DNA from 2 places in the Exiguobacterium sp. s46 genome. Region 2 is predicted to be linked to the other one. Evidence: a T-box and tRNA genes for the amino acid it is inferred to sense, from the RefSeq annotation. Region 2 holds a T-box; the other holds one or more tRNA genes.
What was found. A T-box is a leader RNA that pairs with one kind of tRNA and senses whether it is charged. The one in region 2 lies ahead of ileS (isoleucine--tRNA ligase), so its partner is inferred to be a tRNA-Ile.

Region 1 (11,298 bases), 440 kb from region 2:
GCGATACTGATTTCGTCCTTGTGCTTTTGCTTCGTACAAAGCGCTATCCGCTTGCTTAAATACTGTTTCAGCTGGTTGTTGATGAGCGTAAGCAATTCCTGCGGATACCGTAATGGATACGGCATGATCTTGCATGACGAAAGGTGTTTGCTGAACGGCTGTTACGATTGTTCTAGGACGACAGGAGGATGCAGTTCGATGTCTGGAACGATGACGATGAATTCTTCACCACCATATCGACCGACCGTAACGGGTGCCGGACAATGCTCGTTCAATAAGATTGAAAAGTGGCGCAAGACAGCGTCTCCTATCGCGTGACCATGTGTATCGTTTACATTCTTGAAGTGATCCAAATCAAACAAGATGACTCCCCAAGAATCTTTACTCTTTTCGAGCGTTGTGACTTTTTCTAAAATGACATGGCGGTTCGCGAGCCGCGTCAATTGATCGGTCGAAGCAAGATAGGATTGATAAGAATAAAGAACAAAATGCTGCTGAAGAAGTGAAGACAAACGATAAAACAAAAAGGCTCCACCAATCGTTAAAATGAAATATGGAATATAAATCGTTCCCCAGGCATCCGCTGGGGAGTTGCTCATAATCAATCGCGAGAGTACGAGTAGGGAACCGACCGTGACGATGGCAGAAAAGAAATACCCTTGCCGTTTGATGAATCGACGACAAATAAAAGAAAGTACTAGAAATCCAAGTAGTGTGATGACAGAACTAAACAGAGCGTTTAGTGAATCGCCACTATCAATCACGAATCGGTAGATCAAGAGCATCAGCCCTGTCACGGCAATACTGATATTACCACCGAACAAAGCGGACAAAGCGAGTGGTAATAACCGTAAATCAATCAATGCTCCATTTAAGTCGATTGCATTATGCATAAGTAGAATGCCAGTCATACCATTGGAAAGTCCGAAATAGAGACGAGTAGACATTTTTGAGTCAGGTTGAATTGGCAAACGATCACGAAGTAGGTAAAAGGTGAACGTAGAAACGAGAAAAATAATACAGATATTAATAAAAAAGATATTCACTGTCGCAAGCATCACGAAGCCCTTCCTATATCAAAGTTTCAATCTATCGTCATTGTACGATATCAAGTCATGCAATGACATAAAAATGGAAAAAACAGCCTAATCGGCTGTTTTTAACGAATCGGTGCAAATTTTTGAATCTCTAAAACGGCCTCATTCCATGAAGCGACACGAATGACATTATTCGGTACGGCTTTACGGTTATAAGGTGCGTCGAACAAGATTACAGGAATCGATGTGTCTTCTGCGATTTGCACAGCATTCTCTAATCGATCTTCCATGAATAAATCGAGTGATAAATCACGGACGACTTGTACTTTGTCGTGTGATCCCGTCATGATCAAGGAATCAAGAGGAAGTTCGTGTTGTTTGATCCACTCTTCTGTTACAGGACGAACGAGCTCCGATCGTGCTGTTACGTAATGGAGGTCATATTGCTTCCGCAAATTCCATAAGTGGTGGCGAACATGTTCTTGAGGGATGGATTCACGATAAATGCCGGTCTCGTGACCGGAGTTCACCATGTAGTCCCAAAATTCGATTTGATTCATATCGGTATACGTATGCAATTCATACTCGGACGCCTGATTGAAGTCAATCGACGTTCCGAGATATTTATTCATGTAAGTGAAGCAAGAGGATGGATGTGTGATCGTTCCATCGATGTCAATTCCAATTTTCATTTACAGTCACCCACGTTCTAAAAATTTTTCTTCACTTAGTATAACATAGTCGAAATCGAGATACGAAAAAAGACTCCTCGCGAGGGAGGAGTCTTCAACTTATGCATGGTTCGCTTTTTCGGCTTCTTTTTCAGCCTGTTTTTCGAGAACGATCGCATCGATCTCTTTCTTCAATTCTTCGACCATCGTTGCTTCCGGTACTTTACGGATGATTTCTCCGTGACGGAATAACAATCCTTCGTTTCGTGCACCAGCGATACCGATATCAGCTTCACGTGCTTCACCAGGACCGTTGACCGCACATCCGAGAACCGCAACTTTGATGTTCGCTTGGATGTTTTCGATATAGTCTTCGATTTCTGCAGCGATTGACATTAAATCGATTTCGATCCGACCACATGTTGGACATGAGATCAATGTCGCTGCGTTCGCTGCGAGACCAAATGATTTCAAGACTTCTTTTGCGACTTTTACTTCTTCGACAGGGTCCGCTGAAAGAGATACACGAACTGTATTTCCGATTCCGCGTGACAAGATCGCGCCAAGTCCCGCTGCTGATTTTAATGAACCAGAGCGAAGTGGACCAGATTCCGTAATCCCGACGTGAAGTGGATAGTCGAATGATTCAGAAGCGAGCTGATACGCTTCAAGCGCCAACTGTACGTCTGATGCTTTAAGCGAGACGATGATGTCATGGAAGTCGAGGTCTTCGAGGATCTTAATATGGTGCAAAGCACTTTCGACCATACCACGAGCAGTTGGATAGCCATATTTTTCAAGAATATGCTTTTCAAGTGAACCAGCGTTTACTCCGATACGAATCGGAATGTTTTTCGCTTTTGCTGCTGTAACGACGGCTTCTACCTTTTCGCGACGACCGATGTTACCCGGGTTGATCCGGATTTTATCGACGCCAGCTTCGATTGCCATAAGCGCAAGTTTATAGTTGAAGTGGATGTCTACGACAAGCGGAATGTTGATTCGGCTTTTGATTTCTGCAAGTGCGAGCGCATCACGTTCTTCCGGACAAGCGACGCGGACGATTTGGCAACCAGCTTCTTCAAGACGTAGGATTTCAGCGACTGTCGCTTCGACGTCGTGTGTTTTAGTTGTCGTCATACTTTGGATGATGACTTCATTATTTCCACCAATGACAAGGTCCCCTACACGAACGGGACGAGTCTTAGAGCGATGGACCATTTTCGGCATATCGAAAATCTCCTTTTGTGGCATACCGCCATATTGTTTATGTTTACCTTTTCTATCATATCGAACTATTCCCTAAAAATCGAGAAACAAGAACGAAAATTGAACATTTACAATTGTTTAATGAAAGAAGGGCGTCCGTCAATCCGTCGGACGCCTGATTTTAATACTCATTGAGGTTTACGTGAAGCGCGTGGCTTTGAGGAACGGGCAATCCATAATGGTACTAATGTGTAGACGAAGTGTCCGATTACGAGTATCCCGATTCCGAAGCAAGGGTAATCGAGTTGGTATAGAAGCATACCGAGTGGGAAAGACCAGAGATTCGTTGCAACCGTATAAGGAAACGTTTGGCGATATGCCCACGGACGGGGAAGTAACAATCGGACGAACCCCTTCGTTAGATACGCCATAAACAATACGTAAAGTAATACAGCGATTGCGATAAAGATGAAATGAAGGATGAACCAAACGATGATCGGGATGTTTTTTTGTAAAAAGAAGGAATCAATGACCGTCGTCCAAAATGAAATCCAAGCTAATCCACAAAAATAAAGGGAAACATCTGCCAAACGAAGACGCAAAAACGGACGATTTGGAATTAAAGAAGTTTGTAAGTAATTAATCAGTTGACGTAAAAATGACAAGTGAATCACTCTTTCCACTGTTTTATAACAGATTTTAATTGTTTAATTTTTGTTGGTAATAAAGGGTTTTTGTGTGATGGTACAGATTAATAAAACCTTAACAAACGGATGTCTCAAAAACTATTTACAAGTTCAACAGACCTTTACATAATGGGGGAGTTGAGAAAATAAACTTTACAAACACATCAATCCACATGAAATAAAGGAGCTGGCAAGATGAACTATGATTTGCAGGAAATGATTTTCACCTTCATAGGTGGACTCGGGATTTTCCTATTCGGTATTAAGTATATGGGAGATGGGCTCCAAAAAACAGCAGGAGACCGATTACGTTATATCCTCGATAAATATACGACAAATCCACTGTTAGGTATCCTAGCGGGTATCGTCGTCACGATTTTGATACAGTCGTCGTCAGGGACGACCGTCATCGTTGTCGGACTCGTTAGTGCGGGTCTGATGAATTTACGACAGGCAATCGGAGTCGTCATGGGGGCTAACATCGGAACAACGATTACGGCTTTCATCATCGGCTTTAACGTCAAGGAAGCTGCGCTTCCAGCAATCGCAATTGGTGCTTTCTTGATCTTCTTCTTCAATAAAGAACGGGTTCAATACATCGGACAGATTTTCTTTGGCTTCGGTGCATTGTTCTATGGTTTGACATTGATGGGCGACGGAATGGCTCCACTTGAGTCAAGTGTCTGGTTCCGTGAGTTGACGGTATCGATGTCGGATAATCCATTGCTTGGTGTATTCGTCGGAACGATCTTTACTGTTCTTGTCCAGTCGTCGTCAGCAACGATCGGCATCTTACAAGAGTTGTACGCTGGTGGCATGATCGATATCAAAGCGGCACTTCCGGTCTTGTTCGGTGATAACATCGGAACAACGATCACAGCAGTACTTGCAGCACTTGGTGCGTCGATTGCAGCTAAACGGACAGCAGCGGCACACGTCATCTTCAACATTATCGGAACAGTATTGTTCCTGATTGCATTACCAATCTTCTCAAGCTTCATTACGTCGATCACAGGCGCGCTTGATTTAGGTCCAAAAATGCAAATCGCCTTTGCACATGGAACATTCAATGTCGTCAATACGTTGATTCAATGTTGGTTCATTGCGCAAATCGCATGGCTTGTACAAAAAATCGTACCGGGTACGGATACGACGATTGATTCGAAACCGCGTCATCTCGATCAGAACATCTTGAACCAATCTTCGGCACTTGCTTTGAATCAAGCAAAGCTCGAAGTATTGCGAATGGGAGAATTCTCGAAAGACGCACTTGCAAAAGCGCACCGTTACACGCAATCGCATGATAAGAAAGATGTTTCAGAATCAGAGCAGATTGAATATGCGATCAACCATTTAAATACAGAAGTCACGAGTTATCTCGTTAAAGTAGCGGCACATGATTTATCAGAGCGTGAATCAAATGAACACTCGTTACTGATGCACGCTGTCAATGATTTCGAACGAATCGGTGACCACGTCGAAAACATCGTTGAATTAGTCGATTTCCAAATCGTCAACCGAATTCAGTTCACATCAGCTGCGAAGAAAGAGCTTGATGACATGTATGCCTTGACGCAAGAAATCGTCGATTGTGCCGTACGCGCTGTCGAAGAGGATGATGTCACACGAGCTCGCAAAGTTCTAGAACTCGAAGGTAAACTCGATGCACTCGAACGGTCATTCCGGAAGCATCACGTCCTTCGTGTTAACGCTGGCGAATGTACGGGACAAGCAGGGATGATCTTCGTCGATCTCTTGTCAAACCTCGAACGAATTGGCGATCACGCTGTCAACATCACGGATCTCGTCCTTGAACAGCGGACGGCTTTAACGAACTAAGTGAAATACGATTTTCTTATGACGGCTGATTTCAAAAAAATGAAATCAGCTGTTTATTTTTTTGAAATAGCATATTGACAAGTTTCGCCACATCTCGTAATCTAGTAAGAGTAAGAAACATACATCATGGCGGTGTAGCTCAGCTGGCTAGAGCGTACGGTTCATACCCGTGAGGTCGTGGGTTCGACTCCCTCCGCCGCTACTATTACTTAAGGACCCTTAGCTCAGCTGGTTAGAGCTGACGGCTCATAACCGTCCGGTCGCAGGTTCGAGCCCTGCAGGGTCCATTCAGTAGAACGCTTCTCGTTGAAAAACGGGAAGCGTTTATTTTTGTTCCCCCGGGGAATAGTAAAGATATTGTAATAATATTCATACTATAGTAACTAAGGGAGAGCGAAGAGAGATGGAACGTAACCATACGATGATGCAGTTTTTTGAGTGGCATGTAGAGAATGATGGGAAGCACTGGCAACGCTTGAAAGAGCGGGCGCCTGAATTACGTGCTGCCGGCATCACGTCCGTGTGGATTCCACCGGCGTCAAAAGGTCAATCGGATGAAGATACAGGATATGGCATCTATGACGTCTATGATTTAGGCGAATTTGATCAAAAAGGAACGGTCCGTACGAAATACGGTACGAAAGATGAACTCGTCGAAGCGATCCAGGTTGCTCGGGAGAACGATATCGCTGTTTACGCTGATGTCGTCATGAACCATAAAGCAGCAGCCGATGAACTCGAGACGATCAATGTCGTCGAAGTCCATCCGGAAGATCGTTCGAAAGAAATTTCAGAAGAGTTTGAAATCGAAGCTTGGACGAAGTTTACGTTCCCAGGACGTAACGGAAAATATTCAGATTTCATCTGGACACATGAATTTTTCAATGGAACGGATTTTGATGCCCGTGAAGAAAAGACGGGTGTCTTTAAAATTTCCGGTAAAAATAAAGATTGGAATGATCAAGTCGATGATGAATTCGGAAACTATGACTATTTGATGTTCGCGAACATCGATTATAATCACCCGGAAGTCCGAGAAGAAATGATCCGCTGGGGACATTGGTTCCAAGAAACAATTGATTGCCAAGGTTTCCGACTCGATGCCATCAAACATATCAACTATGAATTCGTTCATGAATTCGCAAAATCAATGATTGAAAAAAGTGAAGGTGACTTCTATATGGTCGGTGAGTTCTGGAAATCAGATCTCGATGATTGTCGTCATTTCCTTGATAGCGTCGACTATACGATCGATTTGTTCGATGTTCCGCTTCATTATAAGTTCCATGAAGCTTCGAAGCTGGGACAGGAGTTTGATATGACGACATTGTTTGCAGATACCCTTGTCGAATCACACCCGACGAATGCCGTCACGTTCGTCGACAATCACGATTCTCAACCGGGGGAATCACTTGAGTCGTGGGTGGATGACTGGTTCAAACAACACGCTTACGCGGCGATTTTACTTCGTAAAGACGGTTACCCATGTGTCTTCTACGGTGACTATTATGGAGTGCAAGGACCACATCCGGTAGAAGGGAAAAAAGAAATGATCGATGCTTTACTCTATGCACGGTATCACAAAGCATATGGTGAGCAAGAAGATTATCTCGATGATCCACATTGTGTCGGTTGGGTTCGTCGTGGAGTTGAGGAAATTGAGAACTCTGGCTGTGCGGTCTTATTGTCGAATGCCGATATGTGTGAAAAACGGATGTTCGTTGGTGAAGAACGGGCAGGCCAAGAATGGTTCGACTATACGAACCATCAAGATCACCCTGTCGTGATCGACGATGAAGGATTTGGTGTCTTCCCAGTTCCAGGTGGTGGTGTCTCAGTTTTTGCTCCACGAGAAGTCAAGTAAATCCGAGGGTCTTGACTTGCGTCAACACAGGTTCTTTTGCTAGTCTTAAAGGGTATTGAAGTTTTCGAAAATAGCACAAAGGGGGACATGAACATGTCAAAATTTGAATTACCAGAACTCGGCTACGCTTATGATGCGCTTGAGCCACATATCGATGCTCGTACGATGGAGATTCACCACACGAAACACCACAACACGTATGTCACGAACGTGAATGCGGCGCTTGAGGGTACAGAACATGAAGGAAAGTCACTTGAAGAACTTCTTCAAAACTTGGATGCTCTCCCAGCAAACATTCAAACTGCAGTCCGTAACAACGGTGGCGGTCACTGGAACCACTCATTCTTCTGGAAACTGTTGAAGAAGAACGATGGCGCTGCTCCAACAGGCGAACTCGCGACAGCAATCGACGAAGCATTCGGATCATTCGATGCATTCAAAGATGCATTCGCGAAAGCAGCAACAACTCGTTTTGGTTCAGGTTGGGCTTGGTTAATCGTTGACGGTGGAAAATTGGCGGTCGTTTCGACACCAAACCAAGATACACCAGTCATGGAAGGCAAAACACCAATCCTCGGTCTTGATGTTTGGGAACACGCATACTATCTCAACTACCAAAACCGTCGTCCTGATTACATCAATGCGTTCTTCAACGTCGTTGATTGGGATCACGTAGCGAAGCTTTACGCTGACGCGAAGTAATGTGAAAACTAGCGTATCGTTCAATTGTGAACGATACGCTTTTTTTAATGCGGAAAATGATGGGATAGGTTGTTATGGAAAGTTTCCTTCTATATAATGAAACAAGATGACTTTTGAACGATAGGGGAGTACGCCATGGCTAAACGAATTACCGTACGAGGAAGACGGCGTAATCATCTGCCGCTTCGTCTGAATTTAATGTTCTTCGTCGTTTTTTTATTGTTTGCGATTTTGATTTTCCGTTTAGGAGTCGTGCAAATCGTCAATGGTGAGAAAATTTCGCGGGAAGTTCAAAAAACAGAAATGATCGCATCAAAATATGAAGTGCCACGCGGAAAGATTTATGACCGGGATGGTCGTCTTTTGGTTGATACGATTTCTAAATACTCGATCGTCTACCGTCGAGCACAAACGACGAAAGTCGATGAACGCATTGAGATTGCACAGCGTCTTGCAGCAATCATTGATCTACCTAAAAAAGATTGGAAAGTCACAGAACGTGATATTAAGGATTTCTGGATCGCGACGAACACGAAAGAGTCTGATCGTCGTTATCAAGAAGCCGTCAAACAGAAATATCCTTCAGCAGAGGCACAAAGTAAACTATCAATCGCAGAACAGGATCAAATCCGATTAGATGCGATTACGAAAGACGATATCGATTATGACGATCAAACGATGGAAGTCATTGCGATCAAACATAACATGGAAGTCGGATACGCACTTGATCCGCAACTCGTCAAACTCGGTGCTTCTGCAAAAGAAATGGCGATCATCGATGAAAATCTAGAAGATTTAAAAGGTGTATCGGTGGAACCGTTCTACGAGCGTTCTTATCCATATGAAGGAACACTTCGGAACATCTTCGGGAAGTACTCGAAGATTCCAGCAGAACAACAAGCTGAGTTCAAAGCAAAAGGTTACAGCTTGAATGACCGTGTCGGAACATCATTCCTTGAACAACAGTATGAAGATCTTCTGCGCGGGAAACCAGCGTACGATGTGTATGAGACGTTCAATGGAGAGCCGGTCGGTGATCCAAAACGCGAGGAAGGCGAGTCCGGTAAAGATCTCGTTCTGACCGTGGATGCGGAATACAACAAACAAGTCGACCAAATCATGCAACAAGCCATTAAAATGGGACGTGGCATGGGTAGTCGTTATCTAAAAGAAGGTTACGCCGTCGTCATGAATCCACAGACAGGTGAGATTCTTGCGATGTCTGGTCAAAAGTTGGATCCAGCAACCGGTAAGTTCTCAGATGTCGCAATCAATAATGTATTGACGTCGCTTCAAATCGGTTCGACGATCAAAGGCGCAACGGTTGCGATGGGACTCGAAGAGGGTGTTATTCGTCAAAACGAAGTCATCAACGATACACCGATCACGATTGGTGGTACGAAAAAAGGATCGTATGTCAACATGGGTCCAATTACGGATTTAACAGCACTTGAGCGTTCATCAAACGTTTATATGTTCAACATTGCAATGCGGATGGCGAAGTACCCAAGTAACGGTATTGCCGGAGCGAGTGTGGACGGAGCAGCTGCTATCATGCAGAATTACTACAGTCAGTTCGGGCTTGGAGTGACGACGGGTGTAGATTTACCGTACGAAGCAAAAGGTGTGCAAGGAACACCTGACCGTGTCACTTTACTCATGGACCGAGTCATCGGACAATATGATGCCTTTACACCGCTACAAGTCGCACAATATATTTCAACACTTGCCAACGGTGGCTATCGTGTTCAGCCGCACTTCTTAAAAGAAGTTCTCGCGTCGAATTCGATTGAAAAAGGGACAAAACAAGTTGATTATAGCTTTAAGACGAATTATTTGAATCGAATTGAAGTCAGTCAAGATAACATTGATCATGTTCGTGAAGGATTACATCGCGTTGTCAAAGGAGAGCGTGGTACAGCAAAAATCATCGCACAAACCGGTATTGATGCAGCTGCGAAAACAGGTACAGCGCAGGTTAGTGTCTATGGTGACGATGGAATCGCCTTACGTGATGGAAGTGGACAACCAGTTCGTTCATTGAACTCGAACCTTGTCGGCTGGGCACCGTACGATAATCCAGAGGTGGCATGGGCCGTGTTCCTTCCTTATATGGAACAAGAAACCGTCAACTCAAAAATTGGTCACGATCTTGTCAAAGCGTATTTCAATGTGAAGGACGTACCATGGCAAACTAAGCCAAATTAACTAGATGGAAAACGAGAGTGAGCAATCACTCTCGTTTTTTTGTTTGCATTGACCTTTTTTTCTAATGGATTTCGAATTGTAAACACTAAAAAACACGCCTTTACAATTCTTTTACGTTGGATTCATTTCGTTTTAATAGTTCATCCGTAGTATAAGTCTTGTAAGGAAAACGGATAAAAAGTCGTAGCATCGTCAGCGACATACTTTCGAGGAGGAAAATTAATCATGTCTTGGATGAAAAAAACAGCACTCATCACAACGGTAGCATCAATCGCAGTAGTGGGGGCAGCATGTGGTAACGATAAAGGCGGTTCTGCTAGTTCATCTGATTTAAAAGGAAAAATCGCAATCGACGGTTCTTCTACTGTCTTCCCGATCATGGAAGCTGTCGGTGAAGAATATTCAATGGAACAACCTGACGTAGATGTCACAGTCGGTGTCTCTGGTACAGGTGGCGGATTCAAACGCTTCGTCGTTGGTGAAACAGATCTTTCAAACGCGTCACGTGAAATTAAAGAAGAAGAAGCGGCTGAAGCGAAAAAGAACAACATTGAATTCACGAAAATGGCACTCGCATATGATGGTTTGACTGTCGCAGTCAGCAAAGAAAATACATGGGTAAAAGAACTCTCAATGGAGCAACTCGAGAAAATCTGGCTCGACCCGAACATCAAGACTTGGAAAGATGTCGATTCTTCTTATCCGGCTGAACCATTGAAATTCTTCAGCCCAGGGAAAGATTCAGGAACATTCGACTTCTTCTCTGAGGAAGTACTTGAGAAAAAAGACATGCGTAAAGATGTTCAATTATCAGAAGACGATAACGTTCTCGTCAAAGGTGTTGAAGGAACGAAAGGCGCAATCGGATATTTCGGTTATGCGTACTACGCTGAGAATAAAGATAAGTTGAAGGAAGTACCACTTTCTGCTGAAGGAAAAGACGCAGTCGATCCAACACCAGAAACGATCAAAGATCTTTCTTATCCACTATCACGTGAAATCTACACGTACATCAATAACAAATCGATGAAAGACAAAAAACAAGTCGCTGACTTCGTTCAGTTCACGAACGAAAACGCTGG
Region 2 (11,298 bases):
GCTTCAATACAATCCTCGCACTTCAACACACCGGACGTCGGTTCAAAACAACCGATATACTCGTCGGGCATCGTTAAGCCGGACCAGCGCGTTCTCATTTCCTCAGCCGTCAGAATCTCAAGCGGTAGATTGTATTGCGCTGCACTCCTAATGATCGTCTGCATCGCATGGGACGAGCGGTGACCGGCGTTCAAGACTCCGGTGTTTAGAAAAAGATTTCGACCGCTGATTTGTTCCAACTCGTACCATAAGCGTTGCGCGGCTAACGCCAGTGGCATATAAGCTTCTCCTTCACCGTACGCATGGCGAATGATCCGAGTCTCCCCGTGATGGCTCGCCTGATCATGCGGCGGATTATGGGCGTCTAGTAGTAAGATGTTTTGATCGGTTCGTGAGAGATAGTAGCCGGCTGCCATCCCCATGGATCCGGCACCGACGATGATGACATCATAATGGGACATCTGGTTCGACTCCTTCATATGTAAGTTCACACCAGTATAGAGTGAGAACTAGAAAAGAACAAATGAAAGATTAAATCTCGAATCGACGGGTTTCTTGTTCTAAGTGTTCTGTCCGCTCGTTCAAATTGCCGACGAGCGTATGCAACGTCGTGATCGTCGCGATCATCTGTTCAGATGAAGCGGCAACTTCCTCGTTACTTGCCGTGTGTTCTTCCGCGACAGCAGCAATTTCCGTCAAGGCATTACGAATGAACCGTTCTGCCTGCAAGACGTCTTCCATCTGTTGGGTCATCTGCTGTGTTGCCGTTGAGACGTGCGTGACTTGATCCGTCAACCGTTCGAACGTCGTATCTGTATCGAGAACGATCTGTTCACCGGCTGCTGTTGCTTCGACCGTCGTCTTGAAGCTATGTTGCATCTGCTGCGCACTGGCTTCAATCGACGTGACGATTGTTGCGATCTCACTGACACTGCTAGCGACGTGGCTTGAGAGATTCTTGACCTCGGTCGCAACGACAGCGAATCCTTTTCCTTGTTCACCAGCTCGTGCCGCTTCAATCGCGGCATTAAGGGCGAGTAGATTCGTCTGCTCGGAGATACCGCGGATGATACCGACGAGCGTTTGGATATCCGATGATTGCTGTTTCAGTAAATCAATCTGTTCAGCAGACTGCGTGACGTGCTGATGAATGTGGCGCATCTGTTCGACGGAAGCGGACATTTGATCCCGTCCGACTCGTGTCAGTGTTGCCATCTGCTCCGTCGTTCCTTGAATTTCGACACCAGACTGATTCGTCGTCTCGATCAATGCTGCGAATCGATTCATCTCGTCATTCAACGAAAGCGTGACTTGCGTCTGACTTTCTGTTCCGGTCGCGATTTCCGACATCGTATGAGCGATTTGTTCGGAACCGTCGAGCACTTCTGATGTACTTTGATCAATCGATTGACTCGTCGTCGAGACGAGAGTAGCTGTCTGTTTGATGTCGACAATCATCGTCCGCAGCATCTCGTTCATATCACGAATCGAGATCGCAAGCGCATAGATTTCGTCTCTCGAAGCAATCGTCAAATCGGTCAACGTCTGTTTTGCCTGATCCAGTCGCCCCTCGGCAATCAAGGCAGCGACTTTCTGTAACGTCTCGAGCGGACGTAATTTTCGACCGAGGACGAAGTAGAGCAAGACGAGTGTGATCGTTAACAGAAGAAGTAAAAGTCCAATGAAAATCGGTGCATTTTGTTTTAATAATTCTGTTGTGAGGGCATCGATTTCCTTCGCAGCGATGTCGACGCCAAGAATTCCGATGATTTGACCAGACGCATCCTTTAACGGAACGTAGACACTCATATACTGTCCATATACAGGATCATCAATGATGTCCGTCGCGTGTGTTCCATCATTTAATACGTCCTTCATGTCAGTAACTTTTGCGCCACTCGCCGGTTCATTAATCTTTGCGGCATCTTTCTTAGGGAGACCGTCAATCAGCAAATGGACCTTGTTTTGGTCGATGCGTGCTGTGTATGTATACAAGAGTCCGTTTTGTTTACGTAAGTTATCAAGTTGATTCCGTAGGGTTTCATACTGCTCGGACGCGACAGGCGATTGTAGGAATTCGCTATAAGCCACTGTGTCGAATGTTTTGCTGATGCGAAGCGCGTCCTTTTCGGCGGTCGCTTTCAGCGTTGAGACTGCAGTTTGTTTCGTATTGAAGTATAAGGCCAGACTACTAAAAACAAAAAAGGCAATCAAAATCAAACTAATCATTACTAAAAGACGTGTTCGGATGGAATGGTTCTTGGTTGTGTTTTTCACATGCAACCGTCCTTTCAACTCATATTTTCTATCTGTAATTCATTTATCGGTCGTTAAAATACATATTAAACAGGACCTTTTGACGATTTTTTTATAAAAGGTCGTAAGAAAAACCGTTTTTTCTTAAAAAAGGATTTATTAAGAATGATTCAGGGCACATATTAGATAGAAAAAAATACAAGTTGAGGGAAGAGGGATTGAGATGGAAAGTGAAGTCGATCATCGAATCAAGGCAAGACATGTATATGAAAATGAATTACGAAGACACGCGGTCAGCACAAAAAAAACCACATTTCGATTGATGACATGTCTACGTTGCCAATCGAAGATTCTGTTGAAACAGGGACATCAGGATAGCCATCAATGTGACGCGAACTAAAAAATCCCGCTCTTAGGAGCGAGATTGAACAAAGTGTATAGGTAGGAAAAGCAACGGCTAGAATGACAAAAACAATCATGAGAACTTGTTTTTCGGTCGTTCACGTTAGAATTTCATAGGCAACACATAGCGTAATAATAATTGTTGGATACAGGCAAGTAGCGTTCCGATTGTCAACGGAGCAAGAATCAAACCGATTCCGATGATAATCAGACCAGGCGCGTCGTCAATCTGACCAATATAGAAAAAGACAGGGAACAGACATGTCGTAAGAATCGTAACGATATAAAAACACAATTTCATCGATTGAATGGAAGCTGTGATGAGTGGAAAAGCCGGAGGAGTCATCGACATATATCGAAGGATTCGGAGCGCATGGAATAAAATCAAAAGAGTCGGGATGAAGATAAGGTATGCGGTCAATAGAACACTGTAGCCAGGTCGCTCGAGTAACAAGTTTTTCGTGATACCATGCCAGACAAGTGGGATACCAAGACCAGCTAAACCGAACAGACTGAAGATGATACCGAAGACGATAAAGCGTAAAAACCGAACTTGCCAGACGAAATGATTCACGATATCAACTCCTTTCGAGGCAACAAACGTTTCTTTTAGTATACTGCATCCCCCGAGAGGCAAGTAGAAAATTCAAGTGAAGAGGCAACCGCACTTTAAAATAGTGTCATGAAGATGAAATAGATTAAGGAAATGGAGGTCACGTGATGAAACGAGAGCAACATGTCACGCCGCATCCAAAAGGTGGCTATCAAGTGAAAGCTGCCGGTGCGACTCGAGCAACCAAACGATTCGCTACACAGAAAGAAGCGATTGCAGAAGGGCGTCGCATTGCGAAAAGTCAGAAGACAGAGCTCGTCATTCATAACAAAGAAGGGCAGATTCGGGAAAAAGATTCCTACGGACATGATCCATTTCCACCACGAGGTTGAGCCATCATATACGACACGTTCTGATCATGAGAGCGTGTCTTTTTAATGATTTTTATGTCAAAAGTTTTTGACATGATGATGGAAGTTCATTACAGTAGAGATGTAAAAAGAATTTGACACGTCGTGGAGGAATGAACATGAGAAACCACATCAAGGAGCGACGTCTAGCGGCAAAATTATCGCAACAAGAACTGGCTGATCGTTGTCAGGTCAGTCGGCAGACGATTAATGCGATTGAAAACAACAAGTATGATCCGACTTTACAATTAGCGTTTAATATCGCCAAAGTCTTACGGACAAAAGTCGATCATCTGTTCATTTCAGAACAGGAGGAATGGGATGTCTAAGAAAAAAACGGGTTTATTTTTAGTAACGCTCGTGATAGTGGCGAGCCTTACCATCATTAGTATGATTATCGAAAACAACGTAACGTTCTTCTCCATCGTTCAATTGGCGATTTTGTTGATCATGTTCTTCTCGTATTTTACGTGGGCACGATCAGGAGAAGACGAGCGTCCTGTGCCAGAAGATGAACTCGGCAAAAAGATTACGACGGAAAGCGGCCTCGTTAGCTACAAAATCCTGATTGTCCTGATTTTTGGATTCATCTGTCTCGATTACTTTTTACATGAATCAGCGAATCTGTTATTGATCGTCTTGTTCGCGATCGGACTGACACTGTTGCCGATCATTGAATTCCTAAAGGCACGATCCTATCGATGAAATGAATGCCAGTCGATCTTCTGCAACGGATGTTAGATACATTACTGGGAGAGACGACTCGTGTAATAGTGCAAGTGCCAATTAACAGCGATTTTTTATGGAGGAAGGGAATCACCGTGACGGAATTAGAGTACCGATTAAGGAAACATATTGCCGAGATGGATTTCGAGAAAGCAGCGAAACTATTTTTAGAGTTAACAAAAGAAGAGCAATCCAACATGATTCTGAGTGCAGGGTTTGATACGTTTCATCTCACGATATATGCCTTTATGAATTATTTACTCCAACACCATGAAACAAGCGAGATACATGATTTGACGTCTTCATTGATGTTACATCCACTTTGCCATCTCGAGGGAGCTTGCGTAATCGCTTTGTTCCATGCAAAAAAAGCAGTCGAATTAGATCCTGATAACATCGAATGGTATATCAATTTGTTGATGTTTGAAAAGCACCCCGATGCCTGGTTTGCGCAAACAGAAGTAGAAGAAGTCTACCTACGGATCAAAGAGTTAGAGTCGAAGAACCTAAAGTGAGATCTTAGACAGACCAATCACTCCGTAAGATCGAGTACATATACAGATCGTCAAACTGACCACGTGTTTTCTCATATTGACGAAGCAACCCTTCGCGCTGAAATCCAAGCCGTTCAAGCAATCGTTGTGAAGCGGAATTCTCTGGTAAGACGAGTGCTTCAATACGATTTAAAGAGAGCTCCTCAAACCCATATGTGATGACTGCAAGCGCTGCTTCCTTCGCGATGCCTTGTCCCTGATAGGCAGGGCTCAACTCAAACCCAAGTTCTGCACGCTGATGACGTTCAGATTGATTCAAGAAACCGCAACTGCCGATGATGACATCGTCTTCTTGTAACGCGATCCCGAACCGGATGCCCGTGCCATCGCGACGAATCGAAGCGTACCAGTCAATCTCTTCAAGTGCGTCTGCTTCTGATTGGAACGGAGCGAGTCCCATCTGTTTGACGACGTGTTCGTCTGATAAATAAGCGAGGACGCTCATAGCATCTTCGGGTAACACTTCGCGTAAGACGAGACGGTTCGTTTTAAGCGTTGGGAAAGTATGTAACATTCAAAAAAACTCCTTTGCAAGAAAATGTAAAAAAATATTGTGCAGTGTTTAAGGCATATGGTAAGATTCTCCACAACAAGAGCATATCATTTCGTTGACGAGAAAGAGTAATGATTGTCCCTCTGCCTTACAGAAAACCGGGATTGCTGAGAACCGGTAGCCAGATCAATCATGAAGATCCTCTCTGAGAAGTCACGCTGAACCATTCAGTAAGCGTGACCGGGTGTCCACCGTTACATGGAATGCACATGATAGTGTGCAACTAAGTGCTGTCGAGAACGAGTATTCTCGACGGAATATGGGTGGTATCGCGGTGAAGTCCGTCCCTGACAAAGGGGGCGGACTTTTTTGTATTCTCTTAGTTACCGACAAAGGAGCGAACAAGAGATGACGTCACAAAACCAAGCAGAAACCGTACAACAACGCGAAGCGCGTGTCCGAAACAGATGGAAACAAGATCAGGTCTTCGCACGATCGATCGAGCAACGCACGGAAGCGGAATTCGTATTCTACGAAGGACCGCCGACTGCGAACGGTTTACCCCACGTCGGTCATGCACTCGGACGAACCGTCAAGGATACCGTCGCCCGCTATAAGACGATGCAAGGATTCCGGGTCGAACGAAAAGCCGGCTGGGATACACATGGACTACCGGTCGAACTCGGGGTCGAGAAACAACTCGGCATCTCCGGCAAACAAGCGATCGAAGACTATGGTGTTGAAGCATTCATCGCACGCTGTAAGGAAAGTGTCTTCTCCTATGAAACACAGTGGCGTTCCTTCACGGAAAAACTCGGCTACTGGGTCGACATGGATAACCCTTACGTGACGATGGAGGACGAGTATATCGAAAGCATCTGGCACATCCTCGGGACGATCCATGACAAAGGCTGGTTGACGAAGGGACATCGTGTATCACCGTATTGTCCGAGCTGTCAGACGTCACTTAGTTCCCATGAAGTCGCGCAAGGCTATCAGGACGTGACGGACTTATCGGCGACGGTCAAACTCCCGATCGTCGGCATGGAGCAGACGTTTCTACTTGCATGGACGACGACACCGTGGACGTTACCGGCAAACGTCGCGGTGGCGGTTCATCCGGAATTGACGTATGTCACGGTAGCGTTTGAAGGAGAGCAATTCATTGTCGCAAAAGCGTTAGTCGCTGAACTGTTCTCAGAATCCGTCGAGGTCGTATCCGAACAGCTCGGTGCGGAACTCGTCGGCTTGTGTTATGAACCACCGTTTGATTTCGTGACGCCAGAGAACGGTCACACGGTCGTCGGGGCGTCCTTCGTCCAAGCGACGAGCGGAACCGGACTTGTCCATCTTGCTCCAGCGTACGGGGAAGAAGATTACCGGGTCGTCCGGGAAAACGGTCTGTCATTCGTTAATGTCGTCGATGCTGCTGGGTGTTACACGGATGCCGTTCCACCACTCGTTGGTCGATTCGTCAAAGAGTCAGACGTCGCGATCATCCAGCTGCTCGATGAACGGGGACGCTTGTTTGCGAAAAAACGCTATACGCACAGTTATCCGCATTGTTGGCGATGTGACTCGCCACTGCTCTATTACGCACAAGACAACTGGTTCATCGAGACGACGGCCGTCAAGGAACAACTCCTTGCGAACAATGCGTCTGTGACGTGGTATCCCGACCACGTCAAGGAAGGGCGGTTCGGGAAGTTTCTTGAGCAACTCGTCGACTGGAACATCAGTCGTAATCGCTACTGGGGCACACCACTGAACGTCTGGGAGTGTGAAGCGTGTGACACGACGTTCGTTCCAAAAAACAAGGCTGACTTGTTGCACCGGACGACGACAGCGACGGAATCCGTCGAGTTGCATAAACCATACGTCGATGCGTTATCGGTCTCGTGTCCGACGTGTCAGGGAGTGATGCACCGGACACCAGAAGTCATCGATGTCTGGTTTGATAGCGGAGCGATGCCGTTCGCGCAACAGCATTATCCGTCACGGACGCAGACGCTTAACCGCTATCCAGCCGATGTCGTCATCGAAGGCATCGATCAGACGCGGGGCTGGTTCTACAGCTTGCAAGCGATCTCGACACTCTTCACGGGACAGCCTGCTTATAAGCGTGTCCTCGCACTCGGGCACGTCCTTGATGAGAACGGGCAGAAGATGTCGAAGAGTCGTGGGAATGCCCTCGACCCGGTGGCATTGATCGAAGCATATGGTGCTGATAGCCTGCGCTGGGCGCTACTCGTCGACAGCAGTCCGTGGAGTGCGAAACGGTTTGCTGAGCGGATCGTCCAAGAAGCAAAATCAAAACTAGTCGATACACTGGATCATGCCGTCCAGTTTTATCTGACGTATGCCAAGCTAGACGGATTTGATGGCTCACGTCCGCAAAAACGGACGCGTCTCGACGAATGGTTGCTCTCGCGTGTCCATCAGACGACGCAAGACGTGACGGATGCGATGGACGATTATCAATTGACTCAAGCAGCACGGAGTCTTGCGCAACTCGTCGATGAGATCAGTAACTGGTACATCCGCCGTTCTCGGGAACGTTTCTGGCAAGCTGACTGGTCGCAAGAGAAACAAGCCGCGTACAAGACGCTTCACTTCGCACTTTCGACGACGGCACGACTACTCGCTCCGTTCACGCCGTACCTTGCTGATGATGTCTATCAGCGATTAACAGGAATGAGCGTACATGTAGCGGATTATCCGGTTGCCGATCAATCGATGCTCCGACCTGATCTGGAATACGAAATGGCACAGGTTGTCTCTGTCGTCGAGTTAGGACGACAAGTACGTAATACGCACGCTTTAAAAGTCAAACAACCGCTTGCTAGCTTAGGCGTCCAATCGAGTGAAACCTTTTCGTGGTCGGACTATACGGCAATCATCCAAGAGGAACTGAATGTAAAAGACGTCCAAATCGTTCCGACGACGCAAGCGACGACACGGTTCCGTCTTAAACTGAACTTCCGCGCAGCCGGAGCGAAATTCGCACAGCAAGCGAACGCGATCCACCAATGGCTACAACAATTGTCTGCACAGGAGACTTCCGACTTGCTTGAGACAGGAAGATTAATCTACCGGACCACATCAGGCGATGAAGTCGAGGTGCGTCAAGCGGACGTCATCGTCGAACCAATCGTCAAGACGGGTTTTGCTGCTGCGACGAATGGTGGACTCACCGTGACGCTCGATACGCGGATCACGGAAGCACTGGAGCAGGAACGCTGGATGCGGGAGCTCGTCCGCTATATCCAGTCGGAACGAAAGGCACAAGCGTTATCGCGGGACGCCCGAATCGATCTCGTCTTATCGGTCGATACGACGTTCCAACCAATCGTCGAGACCTTTGAGCCTTTGTTATTCAAACACCTTGCCTTATCCTCCGTGCGAACTGAACCGCTACAGGGAGCAGGGGATGTTCAGCTAGGCGGACACGATGTCGGTGTCTCGTTCACACCAACGAAAGAATATTGTTAAGGAGAAGAGCATGATTGCATTAGAAGCATTAAAAGGTCGACTCGTCGACGGTTTGTTAGAGGTCCAAAAAGAAGAAGGATATGTTGCCCGAGAACGTTTCATCTTTAACCGAGGGGCGACGGACGAACAGCTCGCGCTGTTACCTGCGTGGACGGCAGACGACTATCAGGCGTTCTTGCGTCAACATAACGGGGCGAAGCTGTTTCAGCACGAAACGTTATCCTACAACGATGGATTCGAACTCTTTTCGATCGAGGATTGCCTGACGTATAGCGAGATTTGGGAATGTCCCGAAAACTTCTTAGCGATTGGCGCAGGACCAGACGGGGAGTGGATCGTCTACGAGATGAATCGCCCGGCAGGATATCGGATCTGGAGTGGGGAATTTCTTAATTTCGAGGAATGGGAAGAAGACGCAATGCCGTTTGGCTTCGAGCGATGGCTCGACTACTTGATCGTCGCGCAAGGCACGCAATTTTGGGAATGGTTCCGGTAAGAGAGGAAGAGGTTCAGTGGATATTCAATTAAAGGTAGCGTCTCTTACAGACGCTCCGAAGCTTCACACGCTTCAACTCGAGGCGTTTTCAGAGACGCTCGAGCGGTATCAGGATTTTGCAACGAATCCGGCGAACGAATCGATCGATCGTGTCATTCACCGGATCACACATCCGAGTAGTACGTTTCATCAAATCATCGTCGACGATGTCGTCGTCGGCGGGATTTGTGTCGTTGCGAAAGCACCGAGTCGCTACGCGATCAGTCCGATGTTCTTAGATCCAGCCCGTCAAGGTGAAGGGATCGCCCAACGCGCATTACAGCTCGTTGAAGCAGCTTATCCGACTGCAACGACATGGGAACTGCGGACGATTCGCGAAGAGACACGTAACTGTTATTTCTATGAGAAGATGGGCTATCGATTGACCGGTGTCAGTCAACCGCTCAACGAACGGGCGACACTCGTTTCTTATCAAAAATCAGTTTCGGAATGAACGGGTTTTGTCGGAAGGAAGAACCACCACAGATTCGTTAATAGAGCGGCAAGGACGGCAAAGTTAAACAGATAAAGGCAAAAGAAGAAGACGAACTCACCGATGTCCTCAAGGTTAGCTAACGGATTATCGACCAGGTATGATTCGTGACTGATCCCGAAGATGAATAAAGGAAAGAAGACATAGAAGTATCGTTTCCAAAAGAATGACGCACGACCTGTTTGAGACATATGAGCACCTCCTGAAGGAATGGCACGCTTCTTCTGACCGGAAGAAGCGTGTGTTCGTTTACGATAAGGATGGTGTACCGACGACTTCGACGTGGCGCGTGACCGTATCAAACAGACGTGTCCGCGTATCGTTATGAGACAACAGCAACGGCTCACCCGTCTCGTCATAGATGAAGGCAATCGGAATCGAAAAACCACAGTTGCGGTACGAACCATCGGCATGACTTGTTCCGATCATGAGTGCTTGTTGCGCCTGACTGATGATGCGCGCTTCACCGGACCACTCAACGTACTGTTCCTCGCTGAACATGCCGACGCCAATCGGGTTGAAGATGAGATCAAGTCCGGATTCCTCGCGTAGTCCGTCGTTTCCTAAGAAGATTTCGCGACAGAGGACGTATCCATAGCGGAACGACCTGTCGTTTGCTGTTGATGGTGTATATAGCGGTCCAGCTTCTGGTGTTTTTGCGCGATTGAGCAGAATCGTCCCGGTCGCATCGATGATGGCAGCACGATCGAGATTCGCTTCATCTTTGTAACCGAGGACGATGGCTGTCTCGAACTGCTTGGCAAGATGTTGCACGCGTTCGAGTTCGGTGACCGTACAATAGCCTTCCGGGTAGACGATCAGGTCGACTTCAGGATAAGCGGCGATTTCACGTTCGAATTGTTCGAGTCCGGTCTCGCGTTTTGGTTGAGCGATTAATAATTTCATCAAAACATCCTCTCAGGCATAAATATATCTGAAAAATCAGACTTTATACTCGTTATGATTTTACCATTAGTGGTAAAATAAAGCATATCGCTTTTTGATAAATTTTACTGCAAGTGAAGGAAGGTCATCCGCTTGAACATTTCGAAAACCATTCTTGTGACACGCCATCTACCGGCGATGAAGGCTTTTTACATAAACCAGATCGGATTCCCGCTCGTCTCGGAAACGAATGAGTCGTTTACGATGCAAATCGGTACCGATCAACTGACATATCAACAGACGGACGATGTTGATACGCAATACCATATGGCGTTCAACATTCCGGAAAACGTCTTCCAACAAGGAAAAGCGTGGCTCGTAGAACGGACACCACTCTTGATCGAAGATGGACAGGACGAGATTTATTTTGACTTCACGGACTCGCATTCCTGCTATTTTTATGACCCGGATGAGAATGTCTTGGAGCTGATCGCGCGGC

Region 1: it has a tRNA-Ile gene. The T-box ahead of ileS (isoleucine--tRNA ligase) is inferred to sense a tRNA for this amino acid. The anticodon was not compared.

Annotation. Positions count from the first base shown of each region.
Region 1 covers NZ_JACSMY010000001.1:198,121-209,418, forward strand. Annotated here, with positions in the region: gene KNQ08_RS01000 (GGDEF domain-containing protein) at 1-222, opposite strand, end outside; gene KNQ08_RS01005 (GGDEF domain-containing protein) at 162-1,058, opposite strand; gene KNQ08_RS01010 (hypothetical protein) at 1,160-1,669, opposite strand; gene ispG (flavodoxin-dependent (E)-4-hydroxy-3-methylbut-2-enyl-diphosphate synthase) at 1,829-2,938, opposite strand; gene KNQ08_RS01020 (hypothetical protein) at 3,106-3,591, opposite strand; gene KNQ08_RS01025 (Na/Pi cotransporter family protein) at 3,799-5,442, shown strand; tRNA gene KNQ08_RS01030 (tRNA-Met) at 5,571-5,644, shown strand; tRNA gene KNQ08_RS01035 (tRNA-Ile) at 5,656-5,729, shown strand; gene KNQ08_RS01040 (alpha-amylase) at 5,846-7,306, shown strand; gene KNQ08_RS01045 (superoxide dismutase) at 7,400-8,008, shown strand; gene KNQ08_RS01050 (peptidoglycan D,D-transpeptidase FtsI family protein) at 8,144-10,216, shown strand; gene KNQ08_RS01055 (PstS family phosphate ABC transporter substrate-binding protein) at 10,442-11,298, shown strand, end outside.
Region 2 covers NZ_JACSMY010000001.1:639,289-650,586, forward strand. Annotated here, with positions in the region: gene solA (N-methyl-L-tryptophan oxidase) at 1-461, opposite strand, end outside; gene KNQ08_RS03290 (methyl-accepting chemotaxis protein) at 532-2,229, opposite strand; gene KNQ08_RS16815 (DUF2975 domain-containing protein) at 2,762-3,232, opposite strand; gene KNQ08_RS03300 (DUF2188 domain-containing protein) at 3,379-3,603, shown strand; gene KNQ08_RS03305 (helix-turn-helix transcriptional regulator) at 3,741-3,950, shown strand; gene KNQ08_RS03310 (hypothetical protein) at 3,943-4,326, shown strand; gene KNQ08_RS03315 (hypothetical protein) at 4,356-4,862, shown strand; gene KNQ08_RS03320 (GNAT family N-acetyltransferase) at 4,867-5,415, opposite strand; T-box leader at 5,501-5,746, shown strand; gene ileS (isoleucine--tRNA ligase) at 5,803-8,886, shown strand; gene KNQ08_RS03330 (SMI1/KNR4 family protein) at 8,897-9,382, shown strand; gene KNQ08_RS16820 (GNAT family N-acetyltransferase) at 9,399-9,875, shown strand; gene KNQ08_RS03340 (hypothetical protein) at 9,854-10,105, opposite strand; gene KNQ08_RS03345 (carbon-nitrogen hydrolase family protein) at 10,164-10,820, opposite strand; gene KNQ08_RS03350 (glyoxalase) at 10,953-11,298, shown strand, end outside.